2 regions of the Streptomyces sp. NPDC051940 genome follow, and region 2 is predicted to be linked to the other one. Evidence: riboswitches for the same ligand, from Rfam matches in the RefSeq annotation. Region 2 holds a riboswitch; the other holds the start of a gene.

Region 1 (9,564 bases), on a different contig from region 2:
GCATCTCGCGTACCGCGACGGGGAGTTCACGGCGTGGTGTCATCGGTCCTCTCCCGCCCGCAGCACCCGGGCCATGTCCGCCCCGGCCAGCACCCGCGCGCCCGCCGTCACGGCCAGGCAGATCAACAGCACGACCGCCGGGGCGAGCGGCAGCACCCACCCCCACGGCACGGTGACGGTCAGCGACGGGAACACCGGCGACCCGGTGTCGTCGACGGCGACGACGGGCGTGATCGCCGTCGCCAGCGCCGTACCCGTGACGGTGCCCGTCAGCGCGGCGAACAGGGCGAGCGACAGCTGCTCCGTCCACAGCACCGCGGTGAGCTGCCGGGGCCGTACGCCCAGCGCCCGCAGCAGCGCGAACTCCCGGCCGCGCGACCGGGCGGAGAGCACCGTGTGCAGCGTGAAGCCGACCACCGCGAACGCGGGCGCGAGGATCAGGCAGAGCACGAGCGCCGCGTTGGTGCTGGCCCGCAGCGGGCCGTCGGCCAGGGCCCGCCGCTCGCCCGGGATGTCCGTGACGGCGCCCAGGCCCGGCTCGGCGCGGGCGGCGGTGAGCGCGGCGGAGGCGTCGCCGCCCTTCGCCGACATCCACCAGAACGCCTCGCGCGGCGGCGGCCTGCCGTCGTGCGTCAGCGCCGCGGCCAGCGCGCGGGTGTCCATCAGCAGCCGGCCCTCGGTGCGGTCGAAGCCGGGTATGCCGCCGATCCGGCCGACGATCCGCGCCCGGTACTCACGGCCGTCGAGGAGGAAGGTGACGGTGTCGCCGGGCCGGGCCAGGCCGCCGGCGGCGAGGACGTCGTCGACCAGCGCCGGTACGGGCGCGGCCTTGTCGCGTACGGCCGGTTCCAGGTCGACGCGCCAGATGAGGCGCTCGCGCGGCAGGTCGAGCTGCGGGCCGCGCAGCACGCCGTCGAACAGTTCGCCCGGCCCGGTGCGGTCGTCGCACACCAGCAGTCCGGACGCCGGGACCAGCCCCTCCAGGAAGCGCGGCTTCACGGCGCCGGGGCAGCCGGCCAGCCACTCCGAGGGCGCCCGGCCGGCGAAGCCGTCGCGCCAGCGCACGGGCTGCGCGTCGAGGCCGTCCAGCAGGACGCGGTAGGTGCGGCGCACGGACTCCTCGCCGGGCGGGACCGAGAGCCGGATCGCGGTGATCCGCAGCGGGTACTGCGAGGCGGGGTCGAAGGGGATGGTGAAGGGGCGCTCCCGGCCGTCGAGCGGGGGGAGTTCGCGCCGGACCGTGTGGCCGAGGCCGTCGCCGTCCTCCAGCGTGAGCTCCAGGGTGAGCGGCACGGGCGTGCCCGGTCCGTCGGCGGCGACGCGGGCGCGCAGGTCGAGGGAGCGGGGACGGCCGGGGAGGAGGATCCCGTGGTCCTTCACCCCTTCGCCGAGGGAGCCGAGGAGCTTGTCGAGGGGCTGTCCGCCGGCGAGGTCGGCGCGGAACGCGGGGACGGGGCCGGAGGGGGAGCCGGCGCGCTGGGTGGCCGCGATCCCGGCGGTGTCGAGCGCCGTGATGCCGGCGGACTCGGCGCCGACGAGCGTGCTCAGCGACACGACGGGCGTGACGGCGGCGACCCCCGGCAGCGCGGCGTAGCGGCTGTGCCGTCCGCTACGGGGGGTGAAGCCGGCCGCGTCGTCGCCCGGTTCGGCGCGCAGGTCGGCGCCGGTGCGGAAGACGGCCTGGTCCTGGTCGCCGCGGTCGAGGATCGCGAGCGCCGTACCGCTGAGGGAGGCGACCGCGAGGGCCAGCGCGACCAGCAGGACGGGTCCCGCGTGGCCCTGCGTGCGGCGGCCCAGCTGCCAGCCGCCGAGCGGCAGCACGAGCCCGGAGGCGCGCCGCGCGAGCCGGTCCACGGCCCGCCCGGCCAGCGGCATCAGGCGCAGCGACAGCAGCACGGTCGCGGCGGTCATCGCGACCGGCGCGAGGATGAGCACCGGGTCGAGGGAGCCGCTGTCGGCGAGCGGGGTGCGGTAGCGCAGCAGCTGCAGCCAGCCGAGCACGGCCACCCCGGCCAGCGCCAGATCCGCCCCGGTGCGCTGCGCGGCGGCGAACCGGCCCGCCCGCAGCCGCAGCCGCCGCGTCGTACGGCGGTCCCGGGCGGCCCGCGCCACCGGGACCAGGACGGCCGTGCCGTGGACGGCCAGCGCGATGCCCGCCACCCACCAGCCGGCGGCGGTGGCGGCGGTGCGGGGCAGCTCGGTGTCCAGCAGGCCCGTACCGCGCAGCAGCCGCAGCAGCGGTACGGCGAGCAGCGGGGCGGCCACGGCGGCCGGTACGGCGATCAGCGCCCACTGCGCGGCCGCGCCGCCCGTCAGCCGCAGCCAGCCGGCGCCCCGCGCGCCCAGCAGCGCCTGTTCGGCGGCCCGGTGCCGGACCAGCTGGCGCGCGGTGAGCACGAGCGCGGCGGCGGCCAGCGCGGCGAGCAGCGCGGACGGCAGATACATGCCGGCGCGGGCGACGGCCACGGGGATGTCCAGCTGCCGCAGCGCGAACCCGAGCTGCGAGTCGATCCGCACCTCCTTCAGGGGCGGCGCGCGCCCGCCGAAGACGGACAGGTCGGTGCGGCTGGCCGCGAACTCCGGTACCCGCTCGCGCAGTCCGTCCAGCTCACCCAGCTCCAACCGGCGGGCGTCCGGGACGCCGATCCACAGGGCGGCGGCGTCCGTACGCAGCGCCTCGATGGCGGCGAACGAGCCGGGGTGGGCCAGGGCCACGCTGTCGGGGACGCCGAACGTGCCCGTCATGCCGTGCCAGACCACGCTCCCGGCGTCCCGCGGGGTGTACGTGCCGGTGACCCGCACCGTCAGCCGCGGCCCGTGCTCGCCGCCGAACTCCGCCTCGCTGCCGGGGCGCAGCCCGAACCGGCGCGCGTAGCCGCGGTCCAGCGCGACCTCGACGGGTCCCCCCGCCGCCTGCCGCGGCCACCGGCCCTCGTCGAGGCGGGCGTGCCGCTCGGGGCCGGCGACGCCGAGCAGCGTCAGCCACATCGTGCCGTCGGCGGCCGGCAGCTGCCCGGTGTTCGCGAAGGGGGCGCGCAGCAGGGTCTCGGTGCGGTGAGGTACGTCGCCGAACACGCCGCCCAGCGCGCGCCGTACGTCCGTGTCGGCCCGCGGCACCCCGGCCGGGTCATAGCGCCCGGTGACCCGGATCGACGCGTCGGGCTCGGCGGCGAGCCGCTGGCGGGCGCCGGTCTGCGCGGCGTGCTCGGTGAGGGCGACCAGGGCGGCGAGCACGGTGACGGAGAGCAGTACGGCGAGGCCGGCGGCCACGAGTACGAGCCCGTGGTGCGCGCTGTGCCGTACGACGACCGGAGCCCGCCGCCTCCGCTTCACCCGAAGACCGGCGGGCGGACGCTGCTCGGTGATGGTCATGTTCTCCCCCCGGCGCCGACGGTACCCGGGCCCGTGGCGATCACGGAAGATCCGTGCGCGGTGGGACCGTCGACCTTTCGGGCGCTAGGACGCGGGCCGGCGGGGGATGGCGGACACGATGTCGTCGATGCGGCCGTTGCTCCGCTCGTAGCCCTCGCCGCCGTCCTCCAGCAGCATGATCTCGCGGATCTGGTCGGGCGTCAGCCCCCGGTCGTGCAGGGCGATGACCTGGTCCCGCCAGGCGATCGCGGAGGAGGCCCCGTCGACCGCGTAGGCCTGGGCCAGCGCCTGGTCCGCCTTGCGCAGGGAGACCACGGCCACGACCACGGCGGTGATGTTCCCGGCCAGGCCGGTGAGGGCGGCGACCGCCGCCCAGAATGTCTCGCTCACAGAACGCCCCCCAGTGGACGGTGATCCCTGGGGGGCGATTGTGCACCGCCAAGTGGGCTGGCGCGAAACGGAGTTGCGACCGGCGGCTAGCCGGCGAGCACCGCCCGGAGCTGGTCCAGGCCCCAGTCCAGGTCCTCCTTCGAGATGACCAGCGGCGGCGCGATGCGGATCGTCGAGCCGTGGGTGTCCTTCACCAGGACGCCGCGGGCCATCAGCTTCTCCGAGATCGCCCGGCCCGTGCCGTACGACGGATTGATGTCGACGCCCGCCCACAGCCCGCGGCCGCGAACCTCCTCGACCGCACCCTGCCCGACCAGCAGGCCGAGTTCGTGGTGGAGGTGGTCGCCCAGCTCCGTGGCCCGCTGCTGGTACTCGCCGGTGCGCAGCATCGCGACGACCTCGAGGCCGACCGCGCAGGCCAGCGGGTTGCCGCCGAAGGTGGAGCCGTGTTCGCCGGGGTGGAAGACGCCGAGGACGCCGGAGTCGGCCACCACCGCCGAGACGGGGACGACGCCGCCGCCCAGCGCCTTGCCGAGGATGTAGACGTCGGGGACGACGTCCTCGTGCTCGCACGCGAAGGTGCGGCCCGTACGGCCCAGCCCCGACTGGATCTCGTCGGCCATGAACAGCACGCCGCGGTCCGCGGTGAGCTCCCGCACCGCCCGCAGATAGCCGGGCGGCGGCACCAGCACGCCCGCCTCGCCCTGGATGGGCTCCAGCAGCACGGCGACCGTGTCGTCGTCGACGGCCGCCCGCAGGGCCTCGATGTCGCCGTACGGGACGATCTCGAAGCCGGGCGTGTACGGGCCGTAGTCGGCGCGCGCCTCCGGGTCCGTGGAGAAGCTGACGATGGTCGTCGTACGGCCGTGGAAGTTGTTCGCCGCGACGACGATCCTCGCCCGGCCGTCCGGGACGCCCTTGACCCGGTAGCCCCATTTGCGGGCGGTCTTCACCGCGGTCTCGACCGCCTCCGCGCCGGTGTTCATCGGCAGCACCATGTCCTTGCCGCACAGGGCGGCCAGCTCCGTGCAGAAGGCCGCGAAGCGGTCGTGGTGGAAGGCGCGGGAGGTCAGCGTGACCCGCTCCAGCTGGGCGCGGGCGGCGTCCAGCAGCCGCCGGTTGCCGTGGCCGAAGTTCAGCGCCGAGTAGCCGGCCAGCATGTCGAGGTAGCGCTTGCCCTCGACGTCGGTCATCCAGGCGCCCTCGGCGGAGGCCACGACGACGGGCAGGGGGTGGTAGTTGTGCGCGGAGTGGGCCTCAGCTTCGTTGATGAGGTCGGTGGAACGTGTCACGGCTTGCTGCTCCTTCGCTGATACGTCAGGAGATGCGGGAGGACCCTTGTGGGGTACTTCTATCGTGCCCCTCGCCCGCATGGGCGTAAGCGCCGACCGAAGAGTGGGACGGGACCCCGTGTCCCGCGCCCGCCGCACTATGGTGGACGGTGGGCGCCGCGACTGGCGATACGTGGAAGCGACCACGGGGAAGCGGCGCGCCGGCTGAGCACACGAGGTGCCGCCCGCCTGGGCACCCCGGGAGTCATCGCCCACGCGACCCGGAGGTTCAAAGCCATGCCACTCGACCATCCCGCACTCACCGCCGCGGATCCCGAACTCGCCGCCCTCATCGGCGCGGAGGAGCAGCTGCAGGCGGACACGCTCCGCCTGATCCCCAGCGAGAACTACGTCTCCAGTGCCGTGCTGGAGGCCACCGGCACGGTCCTGACGAACAAGTACAGCGAGGGCTACCCGGGCCGCCGCTACTACGAGGGCCAGCAGAACATCGACCCCGTCGAGCGCCTCGCGATCGACCGCGCCAAGGCCCTGTTCGGCACCGCGCACGCCAACGTCCAGCCCTACTCCGGCTCCCCCGCGAACCTCGCCGCGTACCTCGCGTTCGCCGAGCCCGGCGACACCGTGATGGGCATGGCGCTGCCGATGGGCGGCCATCTCACGCACGGCTGGGGCGTGTCCGCGACCGGGAAGTGGTTCCGCGGAGTGCAGTACGGCGTACGGCGGGACACCGGCCGCATCGACTTCGACGAGGTGCGCGACCTGGCGCTGAAGGAGCGCCCGAAGCTGATCTTCTGCGGCGGTACGGCCGTACCGCGGATCATCGACTTCGCCGCCTTCGGCGAGATCGCCCGAGAGGTGGGCGCCGTGCTCGTCGCCGACGTCGCGCACATCGCCGGGCTGATCGTGGGCGGCGCCCACCCCTCGCCCGTACCGCACGCGGACGTCATCTCCACCACCACGCACAAGACGCTCCGCGGCCCGCGCGGCGCGATGCTGCTCGCGGTGAACGAGGACACCGGCAAGCTCATCGACAAGGCCGTCTTCCCCGGCCTGCAGGGCGGCCCGCACAACCACACCACCGCCGCCATCGCCGTCGCCCTGAAGGAGGCCGCGCAGCCCTCGTTCCGCCAGTACGCCGCGGACGTCGTCGCCAACGCCCGGGCGCTGGCCGCCGCGCTCGCCGGCCGGGGCTTCGAGCTGGTGTCGGGCGGTACGGACAACCACCTCATCCTGATGGACCTCACCCCGAAGGACGTCCCCGGCAAGATCGCCGCGAAGGCCCTGGACCGGGCGGGCATCGTGGTGAACTACAACACCGTGCCGTACGACCCCCGCAAGCCCTTCGACCCGTCCGGCGTGCGCATCGGCACCCCGTCGCTGACCTCGCGCGGTCTGGGTACGGAGCACATGGCGCAGGTCGCGGAGTGGATCGACCGGGGCGTCACCGCCGCCGGGTCCGGCGACGAGGTGGCGCTGAAGGCGATCCGCGCCGAGGTGGCCGAGCTGATGGCGGCCTTCCCGGCGCCGGGGCTGGCGCAGTAGCCGCTCCCGCACCGCTGCCTCACACGTCGACCAGCTCCTGCCACGCCCCCTCCCCGTGCGCCTCCGCCCGCTCCCGCAGCCGGCGGAGGCCGCGGGCGGCGCCGACGGCCAGCGCGGGGCCGGCGGCGAGGCCGGCCAGGGCCCACCACCAGTTGTCGGTCGCCGACCGCGCGGAGGACGCGGCGGGGGCCGGATCCGGCGTGGGCGCCGGGGCGGCCTCCGGTTCGAAGGCCGGGAAGTCGGGGGCCGACATCGATCCGCCGGTGTCCGGGCCGAGGACGCGGAGCCTGCCGAGGATCTCCTTCACCCTCTGCTGGTCCGCGGCGTGGAACCACTCCGTCTGCTGCTCCCCGTAGGAGTCGAGCCGCCGGTTGACGAGGACGCCGCCGCCGGCGTCCGGGTAGACCTGGTCCACGCGCCACACCTTCACGTCGTGCAGCATCCAGGTGAGCGAGATCCGGCGCCCGCCGAGCTCGTCGAGGCGGGGCTGCGCGGCGGGCTTCCCGGCCTCGCCCACCGCCCGGTCCAGGGCCTGGTAGTCGGCCGACGAGCCGTACAGGCCCGCGGCCTCGCCGCTGCCCGCGTTCACCACGAGCACGCTCGTCGGCCCGCCCGCGGCCGCGGGCGTCGCCGTGCCCAGCCACAGGGCCGCCGCGCCCGCGAACGCGCCGATGAGGAGGGTCAGTCTGCGCATGGGCCGTCTCCCTTCCGCCGTCGCCGGCACCGTCCGTCCACCCCCGCTACACCGCCGCGCGGGCGGGGGTTCCGGGAGCTCATGTCGTACGACCCCGACTCACAGGTCGATCAGCACCTGCCGCGGACCGTCCTCCGGCGGACCGCTCCGCGCCTCCCGCCGGCGCCGCAGGGCCGTCGGCGCGGCCAGCGCCAGTGCGGCGCCGGCGCCCGCGCCGGGGAGCGACCACCACCAGTTGGCGGTGAGCCGGTCCGCACCGCTCTGCGCCGTGGCGTCGTCCGGGGAGCCGAGGTCCAGGGACGGCAGCGGGTTCATGTTCGGCGGGACGCCGGACGGCGTGCCCGCGACGCCGAGCAGCGTGAGCAGGGTGAGGAGGGTGTCCGGGTGCGCGGCGCGGTGCCAGGTCGCGGGCAGGTCCGAGACGTCCACGCTCTCGCCCCGCCGGGCCTCGAAGCGCTGCACCCACGGGCCGCCGGGGGAGTCCAGATAGACGCGGTCGGTCCGCCACACCGCCGTCTCCCGGAACAGCCAGCTCAGCGTGACCACCCGGTCCCGGCCGCCGTACAGCTCACCGCGCAGCGGCGCCTTGCGCGGCGGCAGCCGGCCCACGGCCTCGTCCAGCGCCCGGTAGGTGTCCGAGCCGCGATAGAGCGCGGTGGCCTGATGGCTGCCGGGGTTGGTGATCACCACGTGCCGGGGCGGGGGCGGGGCCGCGGCGGCACCGGCCGGCAGGAGCACGACCGCACCGACGGCCAGGACGAGCACGGCCGCACCGGCCGGCAGCCACGCCACCGGCAGGAATCCTCGCATGGGGCACCCCCTTCCGGGTCCGCACCCCACAGGGTCCTCAGCGACGGAACGTCCCGGCAAGACTCGCGGCGCGGTCCTTCTCCGTCACCCCCTCCAGCCGGAGCGTCAGCCCGTCCCGCTCCCAGACCAGCGTGGGGCCCGCGGGGCGGACGGTGCTGCTGGTGCCGTCGGTGAACGCCAGGTCCAGCCGGTGCGCCTCGGGGAACCAGGTCGCCGCGGAGCCGTCGAGTTCGAGGGGCTCCCACGGGTGCGGGACGGTCTTGTAGAACCACGGCTCCAGCGTCTTCTCGAACTCGTCCACGCGGATCACCCGCCCCCGCTCGTCGCGCCAGCACAGCGACAGCACCCGCCCGCCGGCGGACACCCCGGCCGACTCGGGCGCCCCGAGCCCGGCGGGCAGCAGCGGGGTGAAGCCGATCCGGCGCCGCGCCCCGTCCAGGTCCAGGTCGCCGCAGTCCGGGGTGACCGGCGGCGGGGACGAGGACCCCGGCCCGGGCGGCCCCGACGTGACCACCGGCGGCGGCTCGACGCGCGCGCTCACCCCGCCCAGGTCGAACCAGCCCGCGACCCCGGCCCGTACCGGCGGGGTGAGGACCAGCGCCACCGCCAGCGCCGTGAGCAGCGCGCCGAGCAGCCGCCACCGGCGGCGCAGCCAGCGCCGGGCGCGCAGCGCGCGGCCCGGGGCCGGGACGGGCTCGTCGCCGATCAGCGCCAGCACCGCGTCGGCGGTGCCGCCCGGGTCGTACGAACGCTCCACCTCGTCGGCCAGGGCCCGGCCGAGGGCCTCGAGCTCGCGTGCCAGCCGGTCGCTCACCTGCCCCCACCTCCCTCGCCGTGCGGCAGCAGCCGTTCCAGCTCGCGCAGCGCGCGGCTCAGCCGCGACTTCACCGTGCCGCGCGGTATCCCCAGCGCCGCGGCCGTCTCCGCCTCGTCCAGGCCCAGCAGATAGCGGTGCACGACCACCAGCCGCTGCGGTTCGCGCAGCCGGCGCAGCGCGTCCAGCAACTCCTCCCGCCGCTCGGCGTCCAGCAGCGCCGCCGCCGGATCCGCCCCGGTCCCGGAGGCCGCGGGCTCGTCTCCCGCGCCCGGCGCCGGACGGGGGCCCGGCGCCGGGGCGACGGCGGACAGCCGGAAGCCCTCCAGCGCCGCCGCCCGTTCGTGCAGGCCCCGCCGGCGGCGGGCGGCCCGCACCGTGTTCTTCGTCTCATTGGCGACGATCCGCAGCAGCCACGGCCGGAACTCGGCGCCGTCGCGGAATCCGCCCAGCGAGCGGTACGCCTTGAGGAAGGCGATCTGCACCACGTCCTCCGCGTCCGCCCCCGCGCCCAGCGCGAGCGCCACCCGCTGGGCCAACGGCGCGTGGGCGCGCACCAGCTCGCCGTACGCCTCCGTCTCCCCGCGGCGTACGCGCTCGATGATCTCCGCCTCGCCCCCGCTGATCCTCCGGTCCCCCTCCCGCGCTCC
Region 2 (9,564 bases):
AACCACAAGGGGATGGACATGCCGTACGACGGGGACGGCCGGGACTGGGGCCATCTCCGCCGCCAGGTGCTCACCTCGCGCAACGTCCGCGGGGGCGCGGTCACCGACTGGCTGCTCGGCGGGCTCAACTACCAGATCGAGCACCACCTCTTCCCCAGCATGCCGCGCCCCCAGCTGCGCCGCGCCCAGCCCCTGGTCCGCGCCCACTGCCGGACGCTGGGACTGCCCTACACGGAGACGGGCATCATCGACTCGTACCGTCAGGCCCTTGCGCATATGCACGAGGTGGGTGAGCCTCTGCGCCGCTCGAGCTGACGTCCGAGCCGACGCTTGAGCCGACCTCGGCGTGCGGACGGCCGTCGTGCAGCTCCCGGTACTCCTCGGCCGTCGGCTTGCGCACCTGGGCGCCCTCGCCGTACAGCATCCGCGACACCCGGGCCCGCAGGCGCATCGACCGCGTCAGCGGGCGCGGGACGCCGTTGGCGTCGGTCCGCGGCTCACCGTCGAGCGGCACCGGCTGCTCGTGGGCGGTCAGGGTGTACCGCTCGCTGGGCGACAGCGGCTCGTGGACCTCGGTGAACTCGCCGTGCGGCAGCCGCCTGATCATGCCCGACTCGCGGCCGTGCAGCACCCGTTCACGGTCGCGCCGCTGCAGACCGAGGCAGATCCGCTTGGTCGCGAGGTAGACCAGCACCGGGACCACGAAGACGCCGATGCGGATCGACCAGGTGATCGTGTTGATGGACAGGTGCAGCCGGGTGGCGACCAGGTCGTTGCCGCCGCCTGCCAGGAGGATCAGGTACAGGGCGATCCACGCGGCGCCCAGCGCGGTGCGCACCGGCCGGTTGCGCGGCCGGTCCAGCAGATGGTGTTCGCGCTTGTCGCCGGTGGCCCACGACTCGATGAACGGATAGAACGCGATGGCCAGCAGGATCACCGGGAACAGCGCCAGCGGTATGAGCACCCCGAGCGCGAGGGTGTACCCGCCGACGTTGATCTCCCATCCCGGCATCGCCCGGATCATGCCCTCGACGAAGCCCATGTACCAGTCCGGCTGCGCCCCGGTCGACACCTGGTCCGGGCGGTAGGGCCCGTACAGCCAGACCGGGTTGATCGTCGCGACCGCGGAGATCGCCGTGATGACGCCGAAGACCAGGAAGAAGAAGCCGCCCGCCTTGGCGGTGTAGTGGGGGAAGAACGGCGCGCCGCGCACGACCCGTTCGTTCTTTCCCGGCCCCGCCCACTGGGTGTGCTTGTGGTAGAAGACGTAGATCAGGTGCGCCACCACCAGTCCGAGCATGAGCCCCGGGATCAGCAGCACGTGCAGGGAGTACAGGCGCGGTACGACGTCGTCGCCAGGGAACTCCCCGCCGAAGAAGAACATCGAGACGTACGAGCCGACCAGCGGCGTCGCGAGGATCGCGCCCTCCATGAACCGCATGCCCGTACCGGAGAGCAGGTCGTCGGGCAGTGAGTAGCCGAAGAGGCCCTCGAACATGCCGAGCACCAGCAGCGTGAAGCCGATCAGCCAGTTGATCTCGCGGGGCTTGCGGAACGAGCCGGTGAAGAAGTGCCGCATCATGTGCAGCAGCATCCCGGCCAGGAAGATCAGCGCCGCCCAGTGGTGGATCTGCCGGACCAGCAGCCCGCCGCGCACCTCGAAGCTGATGTCCAGGGTGGAGGCGTACGCCTCGGACATCCGGACGCCGTTCAGCGGGGCGTAACTGCCGTCGTACACCACCTCGTTCATCGACGGGTGGAAGAAGAGGGTCAGATAGACGCCGGTCAGGATGATGACCGTGAAGCTCCACAGGCAGATCTCGCCCAGCAGGAACGACCAGTGGTCGGGGAAGGCCTTGCGCAGATACGCGCGGCCCAGCCCGTAGATCCCCAGCCTGCCGTCCGCCCAGTCCGCCGCCCGCTCACCGGCGGGCGCCTTGCCGCGGCGTACCTCGGTGCTCATTGCTCCTGCTCCTCCTCGGCCGTCTCGCCGGGGACTCCGCCCAGCTTGTCGGGATTGGTCACGATGAAGATGTCGGTGACGTGACGGCCGTCGGGGGTGAGGTCCATCATCATCACCGCGTACGGCGCGCCCTCGCTGAAGAAGACCAGCGAGGCGTCGCCGTTGAGGGTCTGGTGGCGGCTCGCGTAGTTCTCGGCGGTGCCGCGCCGGGCGTAACCGGTCAGCAGGCGGACCGCCTTGTCGCGTCCGTGCACCGGACGCAGCGCCGAGCCGCGCACCTTGCCGCCGCTGTCCGTCCACACCGTCACGTCGGGTGCGAGGACCTCCATCAGCGCCTCGACGTCACGGCCCAGCGCCGCCTCGACGAAGCGCCGGGTGGCCTCCTCCTGGACGCGCGGATGCGCCTCGAACCGCGGCCGCCGCGCCTGGACGTGCTCCCGGGCGCGGCGGGCCAGCTGCCGTACCGCGGCGGGGGAGCGCTCGATGACCGCCGCGATCTCGCCGTGCGGATAGCCGAAGACCTCGTGCAGGACGAACACCGCCCGCTCCAGCGGCGACAGCGTCTCCAGCACGACCAGCAGCGCCAGCGACACCGACTCGGCCCGCAGCGCCGGCTCGGCCGCGTCCGGCGCCTCGTCGGTGGCCAGCGGCTCCGGCAGCCACGGCCCGACGTACGCCTCCCGGCGGCGGCGGGCGGCCGCCTGGCGGGTGAGGGCGTGGTTGACCGCGATGCGCACCAGGTACGCCCGGGGGTTCGCGATGTCAGCCGACTCGCCGCGCCCGGCCCAGGACAGCCAGGAGTCCTGCAGCACGTCCTCGGTGTCGGCGACGCTGCCGAGCATGTTGTAGACGATCGAGAACAACAGCTCACGGTGCTCCATGAACACCTCGGTGGCGGCTGCCGGATCCCGCACCGGGTGGTCGGGCATGACGGTCCTCCTGTCCTGGTCTCGGAGACAAGACGGAACCGGTGCCCGGGAATGTGACATCGCCTCCCCGGATGTGGCGCATGTCTCATCCGGCCCCCCGGGCCGCCGACCCGGAACGGCCCCCCGGGGGCCGGGGGTTCTGAATTGGTATTTCAGATGCGCATTAGATAGCCTGCCGCTCGTGAGGCTGACCAAGGGCACGGACATCGCACTGCGCATCGCCATGCGCCTCGCGGTACTCGGCGACACCGCCACGCCGACCACCCGCGAGGTGGCGGAGGCGGTCGCCGTTCCGTACACCCACGCCGCGAAGGTGGTCAGCCGGCTGCAGCACCTCGGGGTCGTCGAGGCCCGCCGGGGCCGGGGCGGCGGGCTGGCGCTCACCGCGTCCGGCCGGACGGAGTCGCTCGGGCGGCTGCTCCGCGAACTCGAGGGAGCCGGCGACGTCGTCGGCTGCGAGGACGACCCCCCGTGCCCGCTGCGCGGCGCCTGCCGGCTGCGCGGCGCGCTGCGCCAGGCGCAGGAGGCGTTCTACGCGGCCCTCGACCCGCTCACGATCGACGACCTCGTCGGTCCACCGACTGCGGCGCTGCTGCTGGGGCTGCCGCAGACACCAACCAAGGAGTCCTGATGCTGTCCACCGCATCCGCCGCCACCGTGCGGGCCACCCTCCCCGTCGTCGGCGCCGCCATCGGGGAGATCACCCCGCGCTTCTACGAGCGGATGTTCACGGCCCGGCCCGACCTGCTGCGCGACCTGTTCAACCGCGGCAACCAGGCCGACGGCTCCCAGCAGCAGGCGCTCGCCGGCTCCATAGCCGCCTTCGCCACGGCCCTGCTCGAGCGCCCCGACGAGCGGCCCGACGCGATGCTCGCGCGGATCGCGCACAAGCACGCCTCGGTGGGGATCGCCGCCGACCAGTACCCGATCGTGCACGAGCACCTGTTCGCCGCCATCGTGGACGTGCTCGGCGACGCCGTGACCCCCGAAGTCGCGGCGGCCTGGGACGAGGTGTACTGGCTGATGGCCAACGCCCTGATCGCCGTCGAGGCGCGGCTGTACGCCGAGGCCGGCGTGGAGCCCGGGCAGCACTGGCGCCGGTACCGGGTGCTGGCGCGCTTCCCCGAGACGGCCGACGTCACGACGTTCCTCGTCCGCCCCGCGGACGGCGGACCCGTGCCCGCCGCGCGGCCCGGGCAGTACGTCTCGGTGCAGGCGCGGATGCCCGACGGCGCCCAGCAGATCCGGCAGTACAGTCTGTCCGGCCACCCCGACGGCGCGCTGCAGTTCTCCGTGAAGCGCGCGGCCGGCGACCCGGCGGGCGAGGTCTCCAACCACCTCCACGACCACGTCGGCGTCGGCGGGACGCTGCTGGTCGGCCCGCCGTTCGGCGATGTCGCGCTGGACGGGGGCGACGGCCCGGTGCTGCTGGCCTCCGCGGGGATCGGTGGTACGCCGATGCTCGGGATGCTCGCGCACCTGGCCGCCACGGACTCCGCACGCCGGGTGATCGCGGTGCACGGCGACCGCGACGAGTTCTCGCACGCGTTCCGCACCGACCTCCTGCAGCTCACCGGCAAGCTCAAGTCCGGTGAGGCGCACGTCTGGTACGAGCACCCCGTCACCCCGTGGCCCGCCGGGCGCACCGGCCTGGTGGACGTCTCGGGCCTGCACATCCCGCCGGGCACCACGGCGTACCTGTGCGGTCCGCTGCCGTTCATGCGGGCCGTACGCGCGCAGCTGCTGGCGGCGGGTGTCGGCGCGGCGGACATCCACTACGAGGTGTTCGGCCCGGACCTGTGGCTGGGGCAGGACTGACGGTCTGATACGGGGAGGGCCCGCCGCGTTCACGCGGCGGGCCCTTCGTGTGTGTGCGGGCGCTCAGCCGGCCAGTTGGCCCTCCGCCGCCTGTACGGTCTGCGCGAGCAGCACCGCGATGGTCATCGGCCCCACGCCGCCCGGCACGGGGGTGATCAGCCGGGCGCGGCGGACGGCGCTGTCGAAGTCGACGTCCCCGACGTTGCCCGCGTTGTACCCGGCGTCGACGACCACGGCACCCGGCGCGATGTCGTCGCCGTGGATGAGCCGGGGCCGCCCCACCGCCGCCACGACGACGTCCGCGGAGCGCAGGTGCGCGGACAGGCCGGCGGTGCGGGAGTGGCAGTACGTCACGGTGGCGTCGCGGGCCAGCAGCAGCATGCCCACCGGCTTGCCGAGGATCGCGCTGCGCCCGACGACCACCGCGTGCTTCCCGGCGAGTTCCACGTCGTACGCGTCCAGCAGCCGCATGATCCCGCCCGGCGTGCACGAGGCGAACCCGGGCCCGCCGAAGGCCATCGCGCCGAAGGAGTGGGTCGTGACACCGTCGACGTCCTTGTGCGGGGCGATGGCCTCGAACGCCGCGCGCTCGTCGATGTGCGGGCCCGCCGGGTGCTGCAGCAGGATGCCGTGCACGCCGGGGTCCTGCGAGAGCTCCCGGAGTACGGCGACCAGCTCCGCGGTGGTCGTCTGCGCGGGCAGCCCCACGTGCCGGGACTCGATGCCGGCCTGCGCGCAGCGGCGCTGCTTCATCCGGACGTAAGTGACGGAGGCGGGGTCGGAGCCCACCAGCACGGTCGCCAGACAGGGCGCCACGCCCGTACGGCGGGTGAGTGCGGCCGCCCGGGCGGCGGTCTCGTCGAGGAGCCGGCGGGCCGGGCCGGTGCCGTCCATCAGGCGGGCTGTCGTCGTTGCGGTCATGGGGTGCCTCCCGGGCGCTCGTTCACCGTTCGGCCCAGGCGCGCGGCACTGCTCTGTCGGACCGCTCCCCGGTGGTCGTCCACCTCAGCGCCAGTCACGGCCCGCGCGGCCGACTCTACCGGGGGTCACCCCACCGGCGGGAACAGGGCTTCCTGGGCGGCCTCCCGGGCCGCGAGGAGAGCGCCGCGCAGGACGCCCGTACCGCCGAAGTCCGCGGCGCGGACCTCCGTACGCAGCGGGGAGAGCGTCGCCAGCCGGTCCGCGACCCGCGCGGCCAGGGGCGGGCCGCCCGCGCGGCCCAGTTCGCCGCCCAGGACGACGCAGCCCGGGTCGAGGATGGCCGTGGCCGCCGCGGCGCCGATCGCGATGCGCTCGGCGTACTCGGCGAGGAACTGGCCGTCCGGGTCCGCTTCGCGCAGCACGTCCTCCACCGGGCGGGTGGCGTCCAGGCCGTGCGCCGCGGCGAGTTCGCGCAGGCCCGCCGCGCCCACCAGCTCGTGGAAGCCGCCCGCGCAGTCCCGGGCGGACGGCAGGCCGGAGGAGCCGGGCACCGGCAGGAAGGCGATCTCGCCCGCGCCGCCGGAGAAGCCCCGCAGCAGCCGCCCGCCGAGGAAGACCGCGCCGCCCGTGCCCTCGCCCAGCCAGAAGAACACGAACGAGTCGCGGCCCCGGGCGGCACCCAGCCGGTGCTCGGCGACCGCCGCGAGGTTCGTCTCGTTCTCCACCGTGACCGCGGCGCCCAGCCGCCGCTCCAGCGCGGCGAGGAGTTCGCGGTGCCAGTCGAGTCCGCTGATGTTGCGCAGGTCGCCCGTGGCGGGGTCGATCAGGCCGGGCGCGCCGACCGCGATGCTGTGCAGCTGCTCCGCCCCGGCCTCCCGCGCCGCGCGCTCGACCAGCGCGACCGCCTGCTGCACGGCCTCGCCGGCCGGTACCGAGCGGGCGACGGGGAGTTCGGCGCGCGCCCGCTCCGCGCCGACCAGGTCCGCGACGACGACGTGCACGCTCTGCTCCCGCACGTCGAGGGCCGCGAGATAGGCGCGGTCGGCGACCAGGCCGTACAACTTGGCGTTCGGACCGCGCCGTTTGACCTCCGAGGCGCCCGCGATCTCGATGAGCCCGCCGTCCTGCAGCCGTTGCACCAGATCGGCGACGGTGGGGCGGGCGAGGCCGGTCAGCTCCTTCAGCTCGGTCACCGACAGCGGGCCGCGCTCCTGCAGGAGGCGCAGGGCGAGGCGGTCGTTGATGGCGCGCGCGGTGCTGGGGGTGGCGGGTGGCATGGAGCGATCCTGTCAGACGGTCGGAGAATTTTCTGGAAGGGTTCCTGCTTTTTCTTTTCTTTCTGGAAGGGTCCCTGATAGTTTACGTCGTGAGAGGTGCAGGACCCAGGGGAGGACGGCGTCATGCCATTGCCATGCGGAGAACCGCGCGAACAGGCCGTCGACGACCGGCGGCAGGTGAAGCGGGGGAGGATCGCGATCGCCGCGGTGTTCTGCGTGCACGGCGCCGTGCCCGGCAGCTTCGCCACCCGCATCCCGTGGATCCAGGACCACGCCGGGCTGTCCGCCGGCCAGCTCGGCCTCGCGCTGGCGCTGCCCGCGATCGGGGGCTCGCTCGCCGGTCCCATGGCCGCCGCGATCAGCCACCGCCTCGGCGCCCGCCGGGCGCTGCGCGGGCTGCTCGTGCTGTGGACGCTGGCGCTGGCCCTGCCCAGCCTGGCGCCGAACCTCGGCGTGCTGTGCGCCGCGCTGTTCCTCTTCGGCGCGGCGGCAGGCTCTTCCGGGGTGCAGATCAACGCGGTGGGCGCGGACACCGAGAAGCGGCTCGACCGCTCGATCATGTCGAGCCTGCACGGCATGTGGAGCGCCGGCGCCCTGATCGGCTCGGCGGGCGGCACCCTGGCCGCGCACCTCGGCGTGGACACCCGGCTGCACCACGCGCTGGCGGCGCTCGTGCTCACGGTGGCCGGGCTGGTGATCGTACGGTCCGTGCTGGACGTACGGCCCGACCCGGACGCGGAGGCCCCGCCGCGGTACGCCCGGCCGCCGCGGTCCGCGGTGCTGATCGGCATGGTGGCCTTCTGCGCGGTGTTCGCCGAAGGGGCCAGCCTCGACTGGTCGGGCGTGTACCTGAAGGACGCGCTGGGCGCGTCACCGGGACTCGCCGCGGCGACGACCACGGCGTTCATGCTGATGATGGCGCTGGCCCGGCTGCTGGGGGACCGCGTGGTCAACCGCTTCGGCGCGGTGCGCACCGTACGCACCGGCGGGGCCATGGCCACGGCGGGCGGCGTCCTGGTCGTGACGGCACCCGGACCGGCAGCGGCGATCGCGGGGTTCGCCCTGATCGGGCTGGGCGTGGCGGTCGTCGTACCCCTGGCCTACGCGGCGGCCGCGGCCCGCGGCGGCCCGTCCTCGGCCCAGTCGATCGCGGGCGTGGCTACGATCACGTACGCCTCGGGGCTGATCGCCCCGTCGCTGATCGGCGGTATCGCCGATCTCAGCTCCCTGGCGGCGTCGTTCGGGGTGGTGACGGTGCTGGCGAGCGGACTGCTGCTGGGCGCGGGGCTGCTCCGCAAGGACGCCGGCGGTCCGGTGGCGTCGGCGCGGGATGCCGCGCGGGTGCGGGTGGAGTCGGCGTCGTAAAAGGGTGGAGTCGGCGTCGCAAAAGGAGACGCGGGATCCCGCTCCCCGGCGGTCAGGCCGCCCGGCAGTCGATCAGCCGGTGTCCCGAGGACGTCGTCCGGACCCCCGTCACCGTGAGTCCGGCCGCCGCGGCGAGCGCGCCGTACTCGTCGGCGTCGCGCTCGCGCCCGCCGCACAGCACCAGCATCCGCAGGTCCATCTCGGCGAGCGTCCCCTGCTCGTCGTCGCCCTCGCCCTGCCACTCCAGGATGAGGACGTGGCCCGTCGGCCCCGCCGCCTCGGCGCAGCGGCGCAGGACGGCGGTGGCCGGCTCGTCCGCCCAGTCGTGCAGCACGCCGCTGAGGACGTACGCGTCGGCGCCCGCGGGCAGTGCGTCGAAGAAGCTCTGGCCGGCGAACTCGCAGCGGTCGGCCAGTCCGAGGTCCGTCAGGAAGCGGCGTCCCCGGGCGACCGTCTCCGGCAGGTCGACCAGCGTGGCCCGCAAGGCCGGGTGCGCCCGTAGCAGTTCGGCCAGCAGCGCGCCCGTCCCGCCGCCGACGTCGACGACGTGCCGCACCCCGGACCAGTCGTGGCCGGTGGCCGCCGCCGTGGTGCGCAGCGAGTTGGCCATCGTCTCGTCGAAGGACGCCGCCAGCGCGGGGCGGGCGGCGAGGTAGTCCCAGAACGGCGCGCCGAAGACCGTCTCCCAGGCCGGCTCCCCGGTGCGGACCGTGTGCAGCAGCTCCGTGAACGCCAGGTCCATCCGGCCGCCGAACCCCTCCAGGTCGAACCACAGCCGCATGCCCGACGGATCGTCGGAGCGCAGCAGGCTCGCCGGTTCGTTGAGGGTGAACCGCCCGGGCGACGGCTCGGCGAACAGGCCGCGGCGGACGAGGAGGCGCAACAGCCGGCCCAGCGCCCAGGCATCGGTGCCGGACCGCTCGGCCAGCCGCCCGACGTCCTCGACGCCGTCGGCCACCAGGTCGGCCAGCCGCAGCGTGGCGGCCACCCGGACCGCCATCGGCGTCACCAGGTCCGTCAGCGGCGCGAGCACCTGCCAGGGCGACGGCCCGGGGCTGGTGGCCGCTTCCGCCGGCCCGGGTTCCGGTGCGTCCGAGGTCGCGCGCTCAGAAGGCATGCGCGCACGCTAACAGCCCCCTGTCCGGTATGCGCCCCGCGCCGCGGTCAGTCCAGACGGAACTCGTTGCCCTCCGGGTTCCCGCGCCGCGGTCAGTCCAGGCAGAACTCGTTGCCCTCCGGGTCCGTCATCACGATGTGCCCCATGTCGAGCCCGCCCGGCTCCACCCGGGCG

What was found. Region 2 has a riboswitch for ZMP and ZTP ahead of AB0M28_RS09660 (bifunctional 5,10-methylenetetrahydrofolate dehydrogenase/5,10-methenyltetrahydrofolate cyclohydrolase). Riboswitches for the same ligand answer to the same signal wherever they lie in the genome.
Region 1: another riboswitch for ZMP and ZTP. It lies ahead of glyA (serine hydroxymethyltransferase); the one in region 2 lies ahead of AB0M28_RS09660 (bifunctional 5,10-methylenetetrahydrofolate dehydrogenase/5,10-methenyltetrahydrofolate cyclohydrolase).

The regions. Positions count from the first base shown of each region.
Region 1 covers NZ_JBFAXR010000037.1:54,524-64,087, reverse strand. Annotated here, with positions in the region: gene AB0M28_RS17100 (hypothetical protein) at 1-43, opposite strand, end outside; gene AB0M28_RS17095 (ABC transporter permease) at 40-3,372, opposite strand; gene AB0M28_RS17090 (hypothetical protein) at 3,457-3,762, opposite strand; gene rocD (ornithine--oxo-acid transaminase) at 3,849-5,054, opposite strand; ZMP/ZTP riboswitch at 5,203-5,295, shown strand; gene glyA (serine hydroxymethyltransferase) at 5,331-6,596, shown strand; gene AB0M28_RS17075 (hypothetical protein) at 6,616-7,290, opposite strand; gene AB0M28_RS17070 (hypothetical protein) at 7,390-8,100, opposite strand; gene AB0M28_RS17065 (hypothetical protein) at 8,138-8,914, opposite strand; gene AB0M28_RS17060 (RNA polymerase sigma factor) at 8,911-9,519, opposite strand.
Region 2 covers NZ_JBFAXR010000016.1:25,364-34,927, reverse strand. Annotated here, with positions in the region: gene AB0M28_RS09685 (acyl-CoA desaturase) at 1-315, shown strand, start outside; gene AB0M28_RS09680 (cytochrome bc complex cytochrome b subunit) at 245-1,963, opposite strand; gene sigJ (RNA polymerase sigma factor SigJ) at 1,960-2,892, opposite strand; gene AB0M28_RS09670 (Rrf2 family transcriptional regulator) at 3,074-3,523, shown strand; gene AB0M28_RS09665 (globin domain-containing protein) at 3,523-4,710, shown strand; gene AB0M28_RS09660 (bifunctional 5,10-methylenetetrahydrofolate dehydrogenase/5,10-methenyltetrahydrofolate cyclohydrolase) at 4,774-5,631, opposite strand; ZMP/ZTP riboswitch at 5,657-5,739, opposite strand; gene AB0M28_RS09655 (ROK family transcriptional regulator) at 5,757-6,908, opposite strand; gene AB0M28_RS09650 (MFS transporter) at 7,032-8,273, shown strand; gene AB0M28_RS09645 (methyltransferase) at 8,326-9,390, opposite strand; gene AB0M28_RS09640 (VOC family protein) at 9,483-9,564, opposite strand, start outside.